4 regions of the Streptomyces bacillaris genome follow, and region 4 is predicted to be linked to each of the others. Evidence: riboswitches for the same ligand, from Rfam matches in the RefSeq annotation. Region 4 holds a riboswitch; each other region holds the start of a gene.
The links. A riboswitch is a leader RNA that binds a small molecule or an ion and turns the genes downstream of it on or off. The one in region 4 is predicted to bind cobalamin.
Positions count from the first base shown of each region.

Region 1: another riboswitch for cobalamin. It lies ahead of DJ476_RS27740 (cobalamin biosynthesis protein); the one in region 4 lies ahead of DJ476_RS10000 (ribonucleoside-diphosphate reductase subunit alpha).
Region 2: another riboswitch for cobalamin. It lies ahead of DJ476_RS32545 (ABC transporter substrate-binding protein); the one in region 4 lies ahead of DJ476_RS10000 (ribonucleoside-diphosphate reductase subunit alpha).
Region 3: another riboswitch for cobalamin. It lies ahead of DJ476_RS04225 (CoA-acylating methylmalonate-semialdehyde dehydrogenase); the one in region 4 lies ahead of DJ476_RS10000 (ribonucleoside-diphosphate reductase subunit alpha).

Region 1 is NZ_CP029378.1:6,376,356-6,381,257, reverse strand. It holds gene DJ476_RS27750 (inorganic phosphate transporter) at 1-842, shown strand, start outside; gene DJ476_RS27745 (hypothetical protein) at 855-1,094, shown strand; cobalamin riboswitch at 1,257-1,385, shown strand; gene DJ476_RS27740 (cobalamin biosynthesis protein) at 1,608-2,573, shown strand; gene DJ476_RS27735 (cobyric acid synthase) at 2,632-4,287, shown strand; gene DJ476_RS27730 (putative cobaltochelatase) at 4,284-4,902, shown strand, end outside.
Region 2 is NZ_CP029378.1:7,449,001-7,453,902, reverse strand. It holds gene DJ476_RS32550 (FecCD family ABC transporter permease) at 1-786, opposite strand, end outside; gene DJ476_RS32545 (ABC transporter substrate-binding protein) at 783-1,832, opposite strand; cobalamin riboswitch at 1,895-2,081, opposite strand; partial or broken gene DJ476_RS32540 (beta-ketoacyl-[acyl-carrier-protein] synthase family protein) at 2,197-3,437, opposite strand; gene DJ476_RS32535 (acyl carrier protein) at 3,434-3,715, opposite strand; gene DJ476_RS32530 (acyl-CoA dehydrogenase family protein) at 3,836-4,902, opposite strand, start outside.
Region 3 is NZ_CP029378.1:1,008,492-1,013,393, reverse strand. It holds gene DJ476_RS04235 (enoyl-CoA hydratase/isomerase family protein) at 1-452, opposite strand, end outside; gene DJ476_RS04230 (acyl-CoA dehydrogenase family protein) at 449-1,603, opposite strand; gene DJ476_RS04225 (CoA-acylating methylmalonate-semialdehyde dehydrogenase) at 1,600-3,102, opposite strand; cobalamin riboswitch at 3,331-3,509, opposite strand; gene cobF (precorrin-6A synthase (deacetylating)) at 3,700-4,503, shown strand; gene DJ476_RS04215 (hypothetical protein) at 4,648-4,845, opposite strand.
Region 4 is NZ_CP029378.1:2,442,934-2,447,835, forward strand. It holds gene DJ476_RS09980 (carbon starvation CstA family protein) at 1-996, shown strand, start outside; gene DJ476_RS09985 (YbdD/YjiX family protein) at 993-1,196, shown strand; gene DJ476_RS09990 (hypothetical protein) at 1,328-2,005, shown strand; gene DJ476_RS09995 (GNAT family N-acetyltransferase) at 2,005-2,514, shown strand; cobalamin riboswitch at 2,567-2,700, shown strand; gene DJ476_RS10000 (ribonucleoside-diphosphate reductase subunit alpha) at 2,835-4,902, shown strand, end outside.

The sequences.
Region 1 (4,902 bases), 3.9 Mb from region 4:
CCCTGGTCGCCGGTATCGCCGCGATGCTGGCCACCCGGCTCACGTACCGGATCAACCGGAACGTCACCGACCCGAACCAGCAGAAGTCGACCGCCAAGGGCTACCGGGCCGGGCAGATCGCCTCCGCCGGTCTCGTCTCGCTCGCCCACGGCACCAACGACGCCCAGAAGACGATGGGCATCATCACGCTGGCGCTGGTCACCAGCGGTGTCCTGGCCCCCGGCTCCAACCCGCCCATGTGGGTCATCGTCTCGGCCGGCATCGCCATCGCGCTCGGCACCTACCTCGGTGGCTGGCGCATCATCCGCACCATGGGCAAGGGCCTGACCGACCTCCAGCCGCCGCAGGGCTTCGCCGCCCAGACCAGCGCGGCCACGGTCATCCTGGCCTCCTCGCACCTCGGCTTCTCGCTCTCCACCACGCAGTCCTGCTCCGGCGCCGTCATGGGCGCGGGCCTCGGCCGCAAGGGCGGCGTGGTCCGCTGGTCCACCGCCACCCGGATGTTCGTCGCCTGGGGTCTGACGCTCCCTGCCGCCGCCCTGGTCGGTGCCGGTGCCGAGTTCCTCACCAAGCAGGGTCCGTGGGGCGTGGCCGCCACCGCGGTCATCCTCGTCGGCGGCTCCTTCGCCATCTGGGTGGCCTCGCGCCGCGAGCCGGTCGACCACACCAACGTCAACGACACCGAGGCCACGTCGGCGGACGAGCCGCAGGGCGTCGTCACCACCGCCATGGCCGCGGTCGCCCCGCCGCCCACCGCCGGTGCGGTCCCCGACCTCTCGACCACCATCCCGGCCCCGTCCGCGGCGCCCGACGACACGCCCCGCCCCGCGGCCACGGTGTAAGGACAGATCCGCATGAAAATCGACTGGGCAGCTCTCGCCTCCGTCTTCGGTGTCAGTCTCGTCGTCACCGTCGCACTGGTCGGCGTCTTCACCCTGGGCATCGTCGCCCTCTCCAAGCTCTCGGCCCCGGCCGACGGCACCACCCCCGCCGCCTCCGGCGGCACGGCAGCGCTGGCGCGCACCGGCGCGTACGCCGCCTTCGCGGCGTGCGTGGCGGCGGTCGCGTACGGCATCTATCTGATCGTCGCCTGACCCGCGCCGACCCACTCCATCGGGCCGGACACACCACCGTGTGTCCGGCCCGCTGCGCGTCCGCGTGTGCGTCTGCGCACACCGGGCCTCCGCAGGTCAACAGCAAGTTGACGGCCGTTCTCGCAGCGTGGTGGACTGCCTGGGCCATTACGGCGACAGGAGAGGAAGCCGGTGCGAATCCGGCGCGGTCCCGCCACTGTCACCGGGGAGCACTCCCCCACACCGGAGTCACGGCCCGCCGCACGCGGGCTGGAAGGCCGGGGGAACTGCGGATCCGGGAGCCAGGAGACTCTCGTCGCCGGACACGTCGAACCAGGGCGCGGACCCTGAGTTAAGGACCTGACGCCATGCCTGGCCGCCGAGCGCCGCAACTGCCGCCGTTGCCGTTGTTCCCGTACGTGCCGCTGTTCCCGTACGCCGGAACCTCCCGCCCCACGACGGCCTGACCCCGTGCGTGCCGATCGCGCTCCCCTGCGCGCCGATCGCCTTCCCGTACGCGCCGACCGCGCTCCTCTGCGTGCCGGGCGCGTCTTCGCGTACGGCGCCACAGCCGGGCTCGTCGCCGACGCCCTGCTCGGTGACCCCCGCCGGGGGCACCCCGTCGCCGGTTTCGGGCGGGTGGCCGCGCGCGTGGAGTCGCTGCTGTGGCGGGACGACCGGGGCCGGGGCGCGCTGCACACCCTCGTCTGCGCCGGAGGCGCCGTGGGGGCCGCCGCGCTGACCGCCCGTGCCGTACGGGGGCGCCCCGCGCTCGCCGTCGCGCTGACCGCCGCCACCACCTGGTCGGTCGTCGGCGGTACGTCGCTGGGCCGGGAGGCCCGCGCCATCGGGGGCGCGCTGGCCGCCGGGGACCTGGAGGTGGCCCGGGAGCGGCTGCCGCATCTGTGCGGGCGCGATCCGCAGGCCCTGGACGGGCCGGGGATCGCCCGCGCGGTGGTGGAGTCGGTCGCGGAGAACACCTCGGACGCCGTCGTCGGCGCGCTGGTGTGGGGCGCGATCGGCGGAGTCCCGGGGCTCGTCGGCTTCCGGGCCGCGAACACGCTGGACGCGATGGTCGGCCACAAGTCGCCCCGCTACCGCCGCTACGGCTGGGCCTCGGCCCGCCTGGACGACATGGTGGGCTGGCCGGGCGCCCGGCTGACCGCCGCGCTGGCCGTGGTGGCCGGCGGGCGGCCCGCGGAGGCGGTACGCGCCTGGAAGGCGGACGCGCACCGGCACCCGAGCCCGAACGCGGGCCCGGTGGAGGCGGCGTTCGCGGGGGCGCTCGGCGTACGGCTCGGCGGCACGCTCGCGTACGCGGGGCGCGTGGAGCACCGGCCGGTACTGAACGGGGCGTCCGGGCGGGAGGTCCGGGGCAGCGACATCGAGCGGGCCGTACGGCTCTCGCGACGGGTGAGCGCGCTGGCCCTGGGGGTGTGCGTGGCGGGACGGTTGGTGGCCGGGCACCTCGTCGCGGCACGGAAGCGGGGGCGGGCATGACAGGCGTGGGCGCGAGCGGTACGGCATCGAGCGGTGCGGTACGGGAACGGAGGCGGGCATGAGCGGCGGCGGGCTGCTGGTCGCGGGGACGACCTCCGACGCGGGCAAGAGCGTCGTCACGGCGGGCATCTGCCGCTGGCTGGTGCGCCGGGGCGTGAAGGTCGCGCCGTTCAAGGCGCAGAACATGTCCCTCAACTCCTTCGTCACCCGCGAGGGCGCGGAGATCGGCCGTGCCCAGGCCATGCAGGCCCAGGCCGCCCGGGTGGAGCCGACGGCCCTGATGAACCCGGTGCTGCTCAAGCCCGGCAGCGACCGGTCCAGTCAGGTCGTGCTGATGGGGAAGCCCGTCGGTGAGATGAGCGCCAGGGGGTATCACGGGGGCCGTCAGGAAGCCCTGCTCGGGACGGTCACGGACTGCCTGGAGCAGTTGCGGTCCACGTACGACGCGGTGATCTGCGAGGGCGCCGGGTCACCGGCCGAGATCAACCTCCGGCGCACCGACATCGTGAACATGGGGATCGCGCGGGCCGCCCGCTTCCCCGTGCTGGTCGTCGGGGACATCGACCGGGGCGGGGTCTTCGCCTCCTTCTTCGGCACCACGGCCCTGCTGAGCCCGGAGGACCAGTCGCTGGTCGCGGGGTATCTGGTGAACAAGTTCCGGGGTGACGTCTCGCTGCTGGAGCCGGGGCTCGACATGCTGTACGGGCTGACCGGGCGGCGTACGTACGGGGTGCTGCCGTACGCCCATGGGCTCGGCATCGACGAGGAGGACGGTCTGCGGGTCTCCCTGCGGGGTGCGGTGCGCGAGTCGGTCGTGGCGCCGCCGCACGGGGAGGACGTGCTGCGGGTCGCGGTCTGCGCGGTGCCGTTGATGTCCAACTTCACGGACGTGGACGCGCTGGCCGCCGAACCGGGCGTCGTCGTGCGGTTCGTGGACAGGCCCGATGAGCTGGCCGACGCGGACCTGGTCGTCGTGCCCGGCACGCGCGGCACGGTGAAGGCGCTGGCCTGGCTGCGCGAGCGCGGTCTCGCGGAGGCGCTGGTGCGGCGGGCGGCCGAGGGGCGTCCGGTGCTGGGGATCTGCGGCGGGTTCCAGGTGCTCGGTGAGCGCATCGAGGACGAGGTGGAGTCGCGGGCGGGGGTCGTGGACGGGCTGGGGCTCCTTCCCGTACGCATCCGCTTCGACCGGGCCAAGACGCTGGCGCGGCCGGTGGGTTCGGCGCTCGGTGAGGTGGTGGAGGGGTACGAGATCCACCACGGGGTGGCCGATGTACGGGGCGGGGAACCGTTCCTGGACGGCTGCCGGGTCGGGTCGGTGTGGGGCACGCACTGGCACGGGTCGCTGGAGAGCGATGCGTTCCGGCGGCGGTTCCTGGAGGAGGTGGCCCGGGCCGCCGGGCGGCGGTTCGTACCGGCGCCGGACACCTGTTTCGGGGTGCTGCGGGAGGAGCAGCTGGACCGGCTCGGGGATCTGGTGGAGGAGCACGCGGATACGGATGCGTTGTGGCGGTTGATCGAGGGGGGTGCGCCGCCGGGGTTGCCGTTCGTGCCGCCCGGGGCCCCTTCGGTGCCGGGTGACGTGGGTGCGGGTGCGTCGGAGAGCCGGGGCGCTGCCCCGGGCCCCGCTCCTCAATCGCCGGAGGGGCTTGATTTTGCCGGGTCCGCCGGGCTCGAGCAGGAAGCTGAACAGCATGTCGACGAGGAGGCCTTGTGAGTACGCCCTATCCCTTCACCGCGATCGTCGGGCAGGACGACCTGCGGCTCGGGCTGTTGCTGAACGCCGTCAGTCCGGCCGTCGGCGGGGTGCTCGTGCGGGGTGAGAAGGGGACCGCCAAGTCCACCGCCGTGCGGGCGCTGGCCGCGCTGATGCCCGAGGTCGCCGTCGTACCGGGGTGCCGGTTCTCCTGCGACCCGGCCTCGCCCGACCCGGCGTGTCCCGACGGGCCGCACGCGGAGGCGGCCGGGGTGGCGCGGGCCGCGCGGACCGTGGAGCTGCCCGTGGGCGCGTCCGAGGACCGGCTCGTGGGGGCGCTGGACATCGAGCGGGCGCTCTCGGAGGGCGTGAAGGCGTTCGAGCCGGGTCTGCTGGCCGACGCGCATCGCGGGATCCTTTACGTGGACGAGGTCAACCTCCTCCACGACCACCTGGTGGACCTACTGCTGGACGCGGCGGCCATGGGTGCCTCGTACGTCGAGCGCGAAGGCGTCTCCGTACGGCATGCGGCACGGTTCCTGCTGGTCGGGACGATGAACCCGGAAGAGGGCGAGCTTCGGCCGCAGTTGCTGGACCGGTTCGGGCTGACCGTGGAGGTCTCCGCGTCCCGGGACA
Region 2 (4,902 bases), 5.0 Mb from region 4:
CAGCAGCACGATCCGGGTGCGGGCGACGTCGACACCGAGCGCGGCCGCGGCCTCCTGCCCGAAGGCGAAGGCGTCGAGCGTACGGGCGTGGGCCAGGCAGATCACCAGGCAGACGGCGAGGACGGCGGTGCAGAGGGCCACTTCGCCCCACCCGACCCCGCTGAGCGAGCCCAGCAGCCAGAAGAGCACTCCGCGGGTCTGCTCGGCGTCGGCGGAGGTCATCACGACGAAGGAGGTCAGGGCGGAGAAGAGCTGCATCGCGGCGACCCCGGAGAGGACCACCCGGTCGGTGGTGGCGCCGAGGGTGTGGCTGAGCAGCAGGACCAGGGCGAAGGAGCAGAGGGCCCCGACGAACGCCCCGGCCGAGAGCGACACCGCTCCCCCGCCGACCCCGAGGACGACCACCACGACCGCCCCGGTGGAGGCCCCCGAGGAGACGCCGAGGACGAAGGGGTCCGCGAGCGGGTTGCGCAGCAGGGACTGCATCACCGTGCCGCACACCGCGAGCCCGGCCCCGCACACGGCGGCGAGCAGGGTGCGGGGCATGCGCAGGTTCCAGATGATGCCGTCCCGGATCGGGCTCAGCTCCGAGGTGCCGAAGCCGAGGTGGGAGGCGACGGCGGACCAGACGTCGGGGACGGAGATCCGGGCGGGCCCGATCGTGACGGCGACGGCTGTGGAGAGCAGCAGGAGCGCGAGTCCGCCGGTCCAGAGCAGCGCCTGGAACGGCGCGCCCACCCGCCGTGCCCCGGGGGACGTCTTCGCCGTCGGGTGGCCGGCGCTCACCCCGTGAGTCCGAAGTCGCGCAGCCCGGCGGCGACGCGCTCCAGTCCTTCGACCGTCCGGATGGTGGGGTTCATGGCCTGGCCGCTGAGCAGCACGTAACGGCGGTTCTTCACGGCGTCCATGGTCCTGGTGACCGGGTTGGACTCCAGGAACTCGATCTTCTTCTCGGCGCTCTCGGCGGTCTGCATGGTGCGGCTCAGGTCGCCGATGACCAGGACGTCGGGGTTGCGGTCGGCGACGGTCTCCCAGCTGATCTGGGGCCATTCGTCGTGGGTGTCGTCGAAGACGTTCTTCGCGCCGAGTTCCCTGGTGATGACGCCGGGGGCGCCGCAACAGCCCGCGAGGTAGGGGGCCTTGGAGTCGGAGAACCAGTAGAGGAGGGAGGCCTTCGAGCCGTCGATGCCCTCGGTGGCCTTCGCGACCCGCTCCTGGAGCTTCTTCACCAGGGCGTCGCCGCGCTCGGGGACGCCGAACACCTGGGAGAGTTCCCGGACTTCGGTGTAGACGCTGTCCATGGTGAGGGGCGCGGTACGGGCTCCGTCGCCGCCGCCGCTGTTGTCCTTGCCGACGCAGTCGGCGGGCGAGATGTAGGTCGGCACGCCCAGCTTCTCGAACTGTTCGCGCGGTGCGACGCCGCCCTTGGCGAGGGTGGAGGCGAAGGAGGCGGAGAGGAAGTCGGGCTCCTTGTCGAGGACCTTCTCCGAGGAGGGCCGGTTCTCGGAGATGCGCTCGACGCCCGCGTTGGCCTTCTCCAGGCCCTTCATGACCGGGTCGCTCCAGGTGGCGGTGCCCGCGAGCCGGTCGGCGAGGCCCAGTGAGAGGAGGATCTCCGTCGATCCCTGGTCGACCGAGACGGCCCGCTGGGGCGGCGCCTTGACGGTGACGGTGCGCCCGCAGTTCTTCAGGGTGACGGGGAAGCCGTCGGCCTGGTCGCCGCCCTCGGCGGAGGATGTGGTGGTCCCGCCGCCGCAGGCGGTGAGCAGGACGGCGGCGGCCGCGAGGAGGGCGGCGGTACGTATCGGGGCGGGGGTGGCCTGGGGCAGCACGGAGGACCTCGGTTGTCTCTGGGCCCAGCCGCGGAGCCCGTCGTACGGTTCCGTGCCCCGGGTGCGGGGCGCGGGTGCCAGCAGGTCTTCGGACTCGGGTTCGTCCGGGCGGGACGCCTTCCCGGAGCGTGTGGGTGCTCCAGTGGCCGTGGCCCCGCCCGTCCCCCTCACCGCTGCGCGTCAGTTCCGGTCTCGCACCGGATTCCCTGACCCCGTCGCCGGGGTTCGACTGGCCCCGGCAAGCTATCACGGGCCTTCGCCCAGGTCGGAGCCGGTGCGCGGGCCGCTCCCCCGTGGGCCGGTGCGGCGCGGGATCGTCCCGCCGCACCGGCCCGGCCGCCCCTCAGGGGGCCTGTCGGACGGTCTACGGGGCCTCCAGGGCGATCACCGCGTTCTGTCCGCCGAACCCGAAGGAGTGGCTGACGGCCCGTCGTACGGGCACCTCACGCGGGGTCTTGGTGACGCAGTCGATGGCGAACCCGGGGTCGGGGGCGTCCAGGTTGGCGATCGGCGGGACGATGCCGTGCTGGAGCGTCAGGACGGTCAGCCCCGCCTCAATGGCCCCGGCCGCCCCATGCAGTGGCCCAGGACGCCCTTGGGGGCGGTGACGGGCGGCCGGTGCGGGTAGGCCCGGCCGATGAGGGCGGCCTCGGTCGCGTCGTTCAGGGGCGTCGAGGTGCCGTGCGCGTTGACGTGCTCCACGTCCTCGGCCCGCCAGCCCGCGTCCCTCAGCGCCGCCTCCACGGCGGCCTGGGCGACCGCCCCGGAGGGGTGCGGGGAGGTCGGGTGGTGGGCGTCGGTCGTGGCGCCGGTGCCGGCGAGCAGCGCTCGGGGGGCCGCTCCCCTGGCCCGGGCGTCCGCCGCCCGCTCCAGGACCATGATCGCGGCGCCTTCGCCCATGACGAGCCCGGCCCGGTCGGCGGCGAAGGGGCGGCAGAGGCGGGCGGGGTCGCCGCCCTCCGGCCCGTCCGCGTCCCGCAGGGCGGCCGCGCCGGAGCGGGCGAAGCCGGTCATGGCGACCGGGAAGACGATCGACTCGGTGGCCCCGGCGATCGCGATGTCGCACTGGCCGAGCGCCAGCATGTCGCGGGCCACGGAGAGGGCGGTCACCCCGGAGGAACAGGCCGTGCAGGGCGCCAGGCTGGGGCCGGTGGCCTTCATCTGGATGGCGATCTCGGCCGCGGGCATGCTCGGGATGGTGAGCAGGATGCCCGAGGGCGAGGTGGCCTCGGGGCCGCGCCGCTCCAGGGCGACGGCCTGTTCGGTGAGTCCGGCGGAGCCTCCGCTGCTGGTGCCGACGACGACGGCGACGCGGGCGCCGTCCCAGTGGGCGGGGTCGAGCCCGGCGTCGGCCACCGCCTCCCGTGCGGCGAGGACGGCGAACTTGACGTACCGGCCCATCCGGAAGGCGCTGCGGCCGCCGACCGCTCCGTCCAGGTCGATGCCGGTGACCGTACAGGCGAAGTCGACGGCGCAGCCGTGCAGTTCGGGGACGGTGCGGGCGAAGGAACCGCCTCGGCAGACGCCGTCCCAGGTGGTGTCGGTGGTGTGGCCGGCCGGGGTGATCATGCCCAGGCCGGTGACGGCGATGGCGGGTCGGTTCATCGGGTGTTGCTCACCGGCACCGCACTGCCCGCCGCCTCGCCGCCGACGGCCGCGTCGATGAACGCGGTGATGTCGGCGAGCGTGGCGTCCTTGTAGAGCTTCTCGGAGTCGGCGGTGACCCCCAGGGTCTCCTTGATGATGACGGCGAACTCCGCGACGGCCAGGGAGTCCATCTCCAGGCTGTCCATCGTGGACTCCGGCAGGATCTCGGCCGCGGGCACCTTGAACGTCCCGGTGAGTACCTCGGTGATCTTCGGGTGGATGGTCTGGGTCTGCACGGCGTTTCCTCTCATCGGTTCATCGGCCCGCCGACGGCTTCATCAACCCATCGGGGGCTTGACGCGGGGCGGGTGGCTGAAATCAGCCCCCGCCGAAGTAACTGGATGAAGATCTTCCGGTTACGCCCTGGGGCGAACCGATTCATCTGCGCCCACCTGCGGCTTCTCGAACCACCGGGAGAGCACGGATGTGGTCCCCCAGTACGCCAGCAGCACCCCGCGCGTCCCGAGCGCCGCGACCTTCTCGCGCAGCGGCCGCCGCCGCTTGCTGCCACAGGCGGGCCGCAGGAAATCCGCCGTACGACGCCCGGCCCCGGCGCCCGTACGGGTGCCGCTCCCCTCTCCCGTGCGGCTGCCGCTCCCGCCCGAAGCGCCCGCCCCGGTCCCTGCCGGCCCGCGGTCCCGGTGCCAGGGCCCCTCCGGGTCGTCGTAGGCGTCCGCGTAACCGGGTCCGGCGATCGGCCAGTCCGACATCAGCCGCTCCGGCAGCGCGAAGGACCGCACCAGCTCGGGGGCGTGCCGGGCGACGGTCGCGATGAGCCGCTCCTCCGCGTCGGGCAGCGCGGACACCTGTCCGGCGGTCAGCCGTCCGGCGGCGAGGAGGTCGCCGCTGTTGCGGGCGATCCACCGGAGGGCGAAGAGCCGGTGCAGCTCGGTGAGCCGCTCGCGGGCCGGTCCTTCGGGCAGTGCGGCCACGGCCTGTTCGAACGCCTCGCCCGCCTGCCGGTAGCCGTACGCCTCCACCCCGCGCAGCGCCGGGCCCGAGGCGGCGTTCCACCGGCCGAGCGGGTCCCCGGCCGGGGCGGCGCTGATCCGCTCCCGGGCGCGGTCGAACCAGATGTCCTCCACCGCCGCGAGCAGCCGTCCCAGGAAGTGCGGGTCGTCCAGGTCGCCGGGCCCGTCCCCCTCCTCCTCGTCCCGGACCGTGACGCCGAACAGCATCTCGGCGGCGGCCTTGGCGTGGACGGCGAGGTTGTCGCCCTCGGCGGTGATCGCCCCCTCGATTCCGGTGAACAGCTCGGTCATGCCGTTGTTCTCCAGCAGCCCCTGCGCCCCGCACCGCTCCCGGCACTCGACGATGACGCCGCGCGCCTGCCAGGTGATCCACCCCTTGGCGACGGCGACCAGACGCTCCGCCTCGGCCCGGTCGGCAGCCGGGGCGGACTCCCAGCGGTCCAGTGCCCTGC
Region 3 (4,902 bases), 1.4 Mb from region 4:
AGATACGTACCCCCGACGTCCGGCACGAAGCCGATCCCGGTCTCCGGCATGGCCACCTTCGACCGCTCGGTGACGATCCGGACGCTGCCGTGCGCCGAGACACCTACCCCGCCGCCCATCACGATGCCGTCCATGACGGCCACGTACGGCTTCGGATAGCGGGCGATCCGGGCGTTCAGCCGGTACTCGTCGCGCCAGAACGCCGCCGACGCCTTGCCGCCCGCGCGGGCGTCCTCGTAGATGGACCGGATGTCGCCGCCCGCGCACAGGCCGCGCTCCCCGGCCCCGGTGATGACGACCGTGGCCACCTCCGGGTCGTGCTCCCACCGGTCCAGGGCCGCCGCGACCGTCCCGACCATGTCGTGGGTCAGGGCGTTGAGCGCCTTGGGCCGGTTCAGGGTCACCACCCCCGTACGCCCCTCGGTGCGGACGACGACGTGCTCCTCGGTCATCGCAGGGCTCCCGTCAGACTCCGGGCCACAATGACGCGCATGATCTCGTTGGCCCCTTCCAGGATCTGGTGGACCCGCAGGTCCCGGACGATCTTCTCGATGCCGTACTCGGAGAGATAGCCGTAGCCACCGTGGAGTTGGAGCGCCCGGTCCGCGACCGCGTACCCGGTGTCGGTGGCGAACCGCTTGGCCATCGCGCACAACTCCGGTGCCCCCGGCGACTTCCGGTCCAGCGCCTCGGCGGCCTGCCGCACCAGTGCCCGGGCGGCGGCCAGTTCGGTCGCCATGTCGGCCAGCCGGAACTGCAGCGCCTGCGCCTCCAGCAGCCGGGCCCCGAACGCCTCCCGGTCCGCGAGATGGGCCAGGGACCGGTCCAGCGCGCTCTGCGCACCGCCCAACGAGCAGGCGGCGATGCCGAGTCGGCCGCCGTTGAGGCCGTTCATCGCGATCCGGAAGCCCTCGCCCTCGGCGCCCAGCATCCGGTCGGCCGGGATGCGCACGCCGTCGAGCATGACCTGCCGGGTGGGCTGCGCGTTCCACCCCATCTTCTTCTCGTTGGCCCCGAACGAGAGCCCCGCGTCGTCCCGTTCGACGAGGAGCGCGGAGATCCCGCCGGGACCGCTGTCGCCCGTGCGGGCCAGCACGATGTAGAGGTGCGTGGCGCCCGCCCCGGAGATGAACTGCTTCGTCCCCGTCAGGACGTAGTGGTCGCCGTCGCGCTCGGCGCGGGTGCGCAGCGCCGCCGCGTCGGAGCCCGCGCCCGGCTCGGTCAGGCAGTAACTGCCCAGCTGCTCCATGGTGCACAGCTCCGGCAGATACCGGGCGCGCTGGGCGTCGGTGCCGTACTGGTCGACCATCCAGGCGACCATGTTGTGGATCGAGAGGTACCCGGCGACCGACGGGCAGCCGGTGGCCAGGGCCTCGAAGACGAGGACCCCGTCGGAGCGGGACAGCCCGGAGCCGCCCACCTCCTCCCGTACGTACACACCTCCGAGACCGAGGTCCGCCGCCTTCCGCAGGACGTCGACGGGGAAGTGCTTCTCCTGGTCCCAGGCCACCGCGTGCGGGGCCAGGTGCTCCTGGGCGAAGTCGAGTGTGGTCTCGACGACCGCGAGCTGGTCGTCGCTGAGCAGGGTGGTCACAGCGGTCATCCCATGGTCGGAATCGTGAAGCTCGCACCGTCCCGGATCCCGGAGGCGGGCCAGCGCGAAGTGACGGTCTTGGTACGGGTGTAGAAGCGGATGGCGTCCGGTCCGTGCTGGTTCAGGTCCCCGAAGCCGGAGCGCTTCCAGCCGCCGAACGTGTGGTACGCCACCGGCACCGGGATCGGCACGTTCACGCCGACCATCCCGGTGTCGACGCGGCGGGTGAAGTCGCGGGCGATGTCGCCGTCACGGGTGAAGAGGGCGACGCCGTTGCCGTACGCGTGCTCCGAGGGCAGCCGCAGCGCCTCCTCGTAGTCCGCCGCACGGACCACGGAGAGCACGGGCCCGAAGATCTCCTCCTGGTAGATCCGCATGTCCGGGGTGACCCGGTCGAAGAGCGAGGCGCCCGCGAAGAACCCGTCCTCATGGCCTTCGAGGGTGAAGTCCCGCCCGTCCACGACGAGTTCGGCGCCCTCCTCGACACCGAGGTCGACATAGCCGCGCACCCGGTCCACCGCGTCCCGGCCCACCAGCGGCCCGAAGTCGGCGTCCGGGTCGTCCGAGCGGCCGATCCGCAGCTCACCGATCCGCTCGGTGAGCCTGGCGACCAGTGCGTCGGCGGTTGCCTCACCGACCGGCACGGCCACCGAGATCGCCATGCACCGCTCGCCCGCCGAGCCGTACCCGGCCCCGATCAGCGCGTCCACCGCCTGGTCGAGATCGGCGTCCGGCATCACGATCATGTGGTTCTTGGCCCCGCCGAAACACTGCGCCCGCTTGCCGTGGGCGGCGGCCGTCGCGTAGATGTGCGCGGCGATCGGCGTCGAGCCGACGAAGCCGAGCGCCTTGACGCGCGGGTCCTCCAGCAGGGTGTCCACGGGCTCCTTGCCGCCGTTGACGACGTTCAGGACCCCCGGCGGAAGCCCGGCCTCCAGGAAGAGTTCGGCCAGCCGCAGCGGCACCGACGGGTCGCGCTCCGAGGGCTTGAGGATGAAGGCGTTACCGCAGGCCAGAGCGGGCGCGGCCTTCCAGAGCGGGATCATCGCCGGGAAGTTGAACGGGGTGATGCCCGCGACCACGCCCAGCGGCCGGCGCAGCGAGTGGACATCGATCCCGGCGCCCGCGTTGTCGGTGAACTCGCCCTTCAGCAGATGCGGGACACCGGCCGCGAACTCCACCACGTCCAGGCCGCGCGCGATGTCGCCGTGCGCGTCGGCCACGGTCTTGCCGTGCTCGGAGGAGAGCAGCCGGGCCAGGGAGTCCTTCTCCTTCTCCACCAGCTGGAGGAAGCGCAGCAGCACCCGGGCGCGGCGCTGCGGGTTCCACTCGCCCCACTCCCGCTGCGCCTCGGCGGCATCGGCGATGGCCGCCTCGGTCTCGGACCGGCCGGCCAGCGGCACCCGGGCCTGGACCTGTCCGGTGTTGGGGTCGTAGACATCGCCGTACGTGCCCGAGGCGCCGGGCGTGTGCTTGCCGCCGATGAAATGGGTGAGTTCGCGGACCATGGAAACCTGCTCTCGTCGGTGAGATCGTCAGGAGAGATCCGGGGATGGCGCACGGCTGCCACCGGCCCACGCACCGGTCGGGTGCACGGGGGCGCGGAAGGGCTGCCGCCAGGGGGGACGCGAAGGGCGGGGGCCGTCAGGGGGCGGGGAGAACCGCTCGCCGGGACGGGCCTGCGGGGCCGTGGGTGCGCACCGGTGCCATGCGTGTCTGCTCCATCCTCGTGGAAACACGGAACAATCCCCGTGGCCGGTATCCTGACTCCCGGATCAGCGCACGCCCTCTTGCCTTCCCGACGGCTGGTTCGTCGTCAGTGGCGTGTCCTGCGAGGACGGACTCCCCGGTCACAGTGGCGGGACCGCGCCGGAATCGCACCGGCTTCCCTGACACCACGGGCCTTCGAGGCGCCTGGCACCATGCCGGTCGCCCCTCTGCTCACGAACATATAGTTGGACGTCCTAGTAAGTCCACCCCGCCTCGCTCCGACATGCGCGCCCTTGCCCCTTGCCCCGGCCGGGGGCCTGCCTGTGCTGGTCGGTGCGGTGGCCGCCTCGCCCCCTGCCCGGCCCGGCCGGCCCGTCCTGGCATGATCGGCCGACATGAGCGACGCACCACCACGCCACATCCTCGTCATCGGCATGGGCGCCGGCGACCCCGACCACCTGACCCTCGCCGCGATCAAGGCGATGCGCCGGGCGCAGGTCTTCTTCGTGCTCGGCAAGGGCCGTGAGAAGGAGTCCCTCACCCGGCTGCGACGGGACATCCTGGCCGAACACCTCACCGGCCCCTACCGGGTCGTCGAGGCCGAGGACCCCTGGCGGGACCGCACCCAGGACGACCGGGGGCGCTACACCTCGGCGGTCCACGACTGGCGCCACCGCCGCGCCGACATCTGCGAACGCCTGATCATCGAGGAGCTGGCACCGGGGGAGTGCGGGGCGTTCCTGGTCTGGGGCGACCCGTCCCTGTACGACAGCACCCTGGCGATCCTGGAGGACATCCAGGACCGGGGAACGGTGGAATTCGGCCATGAGGTGATTCCCGGCATCAGCAGCGTCTCCGCCCTCGCCGCCCGCCACCGTACGTCCCTGAACCAGGTCGGCCGCCCGATCCACATCACCCCCGGCCGACGGCTCGCGGAGGGGTTCCCGGACGACGACGGCGACATCGTGGTGATGCTCGACGGCCACGAGAGCTTCACCCATCTGACGGGCCGGGGGCTCTGGATCTACTGGGGCGCCTACATCGGCACCCCGGACGAACTCCTGGTCTCCGGCCCGCTCGACGAGGTCGCGGACCGGATCAGCCGGGTCCGCGCCGAGGCCCGCGAACGGCACGGCTGGATCATGGACACGTACCTGCTGCGGCAGGGGCCGGGGACGCCGGGCGGCGCGAGGGGCTGAGGGGCGCCTCGGCATCCCGGAGGCGTCGGGTGGTGCGGCGCCGCTGATGGGCCCCGGCCCGTGGGCGGGGGCCCGGACAAGGGGTGGCGGGCCGGGCGAGGCGCGGGCGGCGGCGCCGCACCTCGTCGTCGGGCCCTGCCGGGGTCAGCTCCGGGACTCGTGCGCCCGGATCAGGCCGAGCCCATGGCCGAGGCTCGGGCACTCGGCGCTCAGGTCGTTGCCCCGCACCAGATAGTTGTCCACGCGCCCGTCGGTGGCGCGCTCCACGGCCCGGTACTGCGTGCCGTTCACCGTGATCGTCCAGCCGTCGCCGTCCTGGGCCCAGCCGACTGTCTTCTTCATACAGCGCTCCCCTTCTCTCCTCGCCGCCGCGGGTCGGCGGCCGTGTATTGGCAAGAA
Region 4 (4,902 bases):
ATCAACGCGCCCGTCGGTGTGATCGGGGACAGCGTCCAGTCCGCCTCAGAGGCCGTGGCCAACTTCGGCTTCACCATCACCCCGGACGCCCTGGCCCAGGCCGCCAAGGACGTCGAGGAAGCCAGCCTGCTCTCCCGGACCGGCGGCGCGCCCACGTTCGCGCTCGGCATGGCGGAGATCTTCTCCGCAGTGATCGGTGGAACGGCGATGAAGGCGTTCTGGTACCACTTCGCCATCATGTTCGAGGCGCTCTTCATCCTCACCACCGTGGACGCCGGAACCCGGGTCGGGCGCTTCATGCTCCAGGACATGCTGGGCAACGCCTACAAGCCGTTCCGCGAGGTCAGCTGGAAGCCGGGCGTCTGGTTCGCCAGCGCCGTCGTGGTCGGCGGCTGGGGCTACTTCCTCTGGGTCGGCGTGCACGACCCGCTGGGCGGCATCAACCAGCTCTTCCCGCTCTTCGGCATCGCCAACCAGCTGCTGGCCGCTGTCGCGCTCGCCGTCTGCACCACCCTGCTGGTGAAGTCCGGCCGCCTGAAGTGGGCCTGGGTCACCGCCGTACCGCTCGCCTGGGACGTGGCGGTCACCCTCACCGCGAGCTGGCAGAAGATCTTCTCCTCGGACGTGAAGATCGGCTTCTTCGCCCAGCGCGACAAGTACCAGGCGGGCATCGACGCGGGCGAGGTGCTGGCCCCCGCCAAGTCCATGGACGACATGCGGACCATCGTCACCAACTCCACCGTCGACGGGGTGCTCTGCGCGCTCTTCGCCCTCCTCATCGTCGTCGTCCTCGTGGACGCCGGCCGGGTCTGCTACAAGGCCATCCGCGACCCGGAGACCGTCAAGCTCCACGAAACGCCGTTCGTGCAGTCGAAGTTCGTCGCCCCGGCCTCGCTCTTCGCCACCAAGGAGGAGAAGGCCGAGCTGGCGGAGGCCGGTGTCGGACCCGAGGGCGGCCTGCGCAAGGAGCCGGCCGGGACGGGGAGCCGGACATGACCGTCGCGGACGTACGGCGGCTGGCGGGACGGATCCGTTTCTACGTCCGTGAGCTGACCGGCGAGGCCGCGTACGACCGCTATGTGGCGCACGCCAGGACACACGATCCGGACACGCCGGTGATGAGCCGCCGGGCCTTCGAGCACAGCCGCACGGACGCCCGCGAGGCGGACCCCCGCGAGGGCTTCCGCTGCTGCTGACCACCGTCGGCCGATCGGGGCCGCCACACCCCTCCGGGGGCGCGGCGGCCCCTTTCCGCGCCCCCGGACGAGCCCGTCCGCCGCTCGATTCCCCGGTGCGCGGAGCCGCGACCGTACGTAAGGATGTGCCCATGACATCGCACACCCGGTCGCCCCGGCTCCGGCCCCTGCTCCTGGCCGCGGCCCTGGCACTGGCGGCGGTCACGGGCTGCGGCACCGCGTCGGCGCCCGGCTCGGAGCCGACGGCGGAGCGGAGCTCTTCGGCCGAACCGGCGCCCGACCGGGCGGAGCTGGAGGCGCGGGCCGCCGCCGCGCAGCTCGTCACGGACCATGTCTGGGTGACCGAGGCCGCGGGCTACGCCCTGGCGCGCCAGTCGGTCGGGGTGCTCGGTGACGACGGGTTCGGCAGCTCCTACACCGCGCCGGACGGCGGCCTGCTCCAGCTGTCGGTGGAACGCCGCCCGCACGCCGTGGCGGACTGCACGGGCGCCGCCGCGCCCGCCGACGGTGAGAAGCCCCTGGTGACGTGCGAGCGGGACGGCGAACACTGGTACCGCGCCACGGAGTCGGACCACGCGTACGCCCGGGAGCAGGACGGACTCGTGATCACGGTGAGCGGGGCGCGCGAGAAGGTGGACCGGGCGACGCTGCGGTCGGCGGCGCGGGCCGCCCACCGCGCCGACGGCCACGAGCTGGACCGGGTGCTGCCGCCCGCCGGGGGCGGCTCCGGACAACAGCCCGTCGAGCGCGGCGATCTGCCGCCGGTGGGCGACGGCGCCCCGGACAACGAGGTGGGAGCGAGCGGCTGATGGATCTGACGATCAGGGTGGCGGAGCCCGGCGAGTACGCCGTACTCGGCGAGATCATCGCCGAGGCCTATCTCGGCGATGGTCTGCTGGACGGCCCTCAGGACCCCTACCTTCTCAGACTGCGGGCAGTGGAGCAGCGGGCGGCCGAGGCCGAGGTGCTCGTGGCGCTCGACGCGGACGGGGTGGTGCTCGGCGGTGTGACGTATGCCGCTCCCGGCACTCCGTGGCGCGATATCTCCGGTCCGGACGAGGCCGAGTTCCGGATGCTCGCCGTGGCCCGCGCGGGGCGGGGACGGGGCGTGGGAGAGGCGCTCGTACGGGCGTGCGTCGAGCGGGCCCGGTCCGCCGAAGGCGTCCGGGGGCTGGTGCTGTCGACGCAGCCGGCCATGCTCCCGGCCCATAGGATCTACCGTCGGCTCGGCTTTCTGCGGACCCCTGAGCGGGACTGGGAGCCGGTGCCGGGCCTGCGCCTCCTGACCTTCCGGCTGGAGCTGGAGGCGGCCTCCTGAAGGGCACAAGGAATCAACGCGACACAACATGTGGGGGCCGCATCATCTGGCGGCCCCCACATGTATGCTCGACCTCGCTGTCGCCGCAGGGGAATCCGGTGCGAATCCGGAACTGTCCCGCAACGGTGTGATCAGTGTGCTTTGCACACCCGAAGTCCGAAGACCTGTCGACAGTACGTCCGGCTCGACCGAACCGGACGGCAGACGTCCGGGCCTCGCGGATGGGCCGGTGGACGCCGTAGCAGTGCTGCCTTCCCAGGCATCGTGCTGCCCGGTTTCCCCGCTCGCCGCCGGCCCCCAGCCGAGCGAGGGAAAGCCCAGTGACCATCGCGCCCGCCGATCCGGTTTCAGCCACCGAATCCGCTGCCTCCACCGCGTCCGGAGAAGGCACGACCGACGGACCCGGGACCGCCCTGCTGCGGACCCTGACCGACCTCACCGTCGATCTGCCCGACACCGACCCCGGACGGGTCGCCGCCTCCGCGCTCCGCGGGCGCAACGCCCGCTCCGACGAGGCCGAGCTGCGCACGCTGGCCACCGAGGCGGCGGCGGGCCTGATCTCCGAGGACCCGGCGTACTCCAAGCTCGCCGCCCGGCTGCTGACCCGGACGATCGCCGACGAGGCCGCGAGCCAGGGCGCCACCTCCTTCTCCGCCTCGGTCGCCGTCGGCCACCGCGAGGGCCTGATCGCGGACCGCACCGCCGCCTTCGTGGAGCTGCACTCCGAGGCGCTGGACGCGCTGGTGGAGCGGACGCTGGCCGAGGGCGCGGACGACCGCTTCGGCTACTTCGGTCTCCGTACGCTGCACAGCCGTTACCTGCTGCGCCACCCGCTCACCCGTCAGGTCATCGAGACCCCGCAGCACTTCATGCTGCGCGTGGCCGCCGGTCTGGCCGAGGACGAGTCGGTGCGGGCCCTGGACGAGGTCGCCGCGCTCTACGGGCTGATGAGCAAGCTGGACTACCTCCCCTCCTCCCCCACGCTCTTCAACTCCGGCACCCGGCACCCGCAGATGTCCTCCTGCTATCTGCTGGACTCCCCCAAGGACGAGCTGGACTCGATCTACGACCGCTACCACCAGGTGGCGCGCCTCTCGAAGCACGCGGGCGGCATCGGCCTCTCCTACTCCCGTATCCGCGCCCGGGGTTCGCTGATCCGGGGCACCAACGGGCACTCCAACGGCATCGTGCCGTTCCTCAAGACGCTGGACGCCTCCGTGGCGGCGGTGAACCAGGGCGGCCGGCGCAAGGGCGCGGCGGCGGTCTACCTGGAGACCTGGCACGCGGACATCGAGGAGTTCCTGGAGCTGCGCGACAACACGGGTGAGGACCAGCGGCGTACGCACAACCTCAACCTGGCGCACTGGATCCCGGACGAGTTCATGCGCCGGGTCGACGCGGACACCGAGTGGTCGCTCTTCTCCCCCGCCGACGTGCCCGAGCTGGTCGACCTGTGGGGCGACGAGTTCGACGCGGCCTACCGCGCGGCCGAGGCCAAGGGCCTGGCCCGCAAGACGATGCCGGCGCGTGAGCTGTACGGCCGGATGATGCGCACCCTCGCCCAGACCGGCCAGGGGTGGATGACGTTCAAGGACGCCTCCAACCGGACCGCGAACCAGACCGCCGAGCCGGGCCGGGTCGTGCACTCCTCGAACCTGTGCACGGAGATCCTGGAGGTCACCAACGACGGTGAGACGGCCGTCTGCAACCTGGGCTCGGTCAACCTGGGCGCGTTCGTGGCCGACGGCACGATCGACTGGGACCGTCTGGACTCCACCGTCCGTACGGCCGTGACCTTCCTCGACCGGGTCGTCGACATCAACTTCTACCCGACCGAGCAGGCCGGGAACTCCAACTCCCGCTGGCGGCCGGTCGGTCTGGGCGCCATGGGCCTCCAGGACGTCTTCTTCCAGCTGCGCCTGCCGTTCGACTCGCCCGAGGCCCGCGCGCTCTCCACGAAGATCTCCGAGCGGATCATGCTGGCCGCGTACGAGGCGTCCTGCGACCTGGCCGAGCGCTCGGGCCCGCTGCCCGCGTGGTCGGAGACGCGTGCCGCGCGCGGTGTGCTCCACCCCGACCACTACGACACCGAGCTGAACTGGCCCGAGCGCTGGGACGCCCTGCGCGCCCGGATCGCCAAGACCGGCATGCGCAACTCGCTGCTGCTCGCCATCGCGCCGACCGCGACGATCGCCTCGATCGCCGGTGTGTACGAGTGCATCGAGCCGCAGGTCTCCAACCTGTTCAAGCGCGAGACGCTCAGCGGCGAGTTCCTCCAGGTGAACGCCTACCTGGTGGACGAGCTGAAGAAGCTCGGCGTCTGGGACGCCCGCACCCGTGAGGCGCTGCGCGAGGCCAGCGGCTCGGTCCAGGGCTTCGCGTGGATCC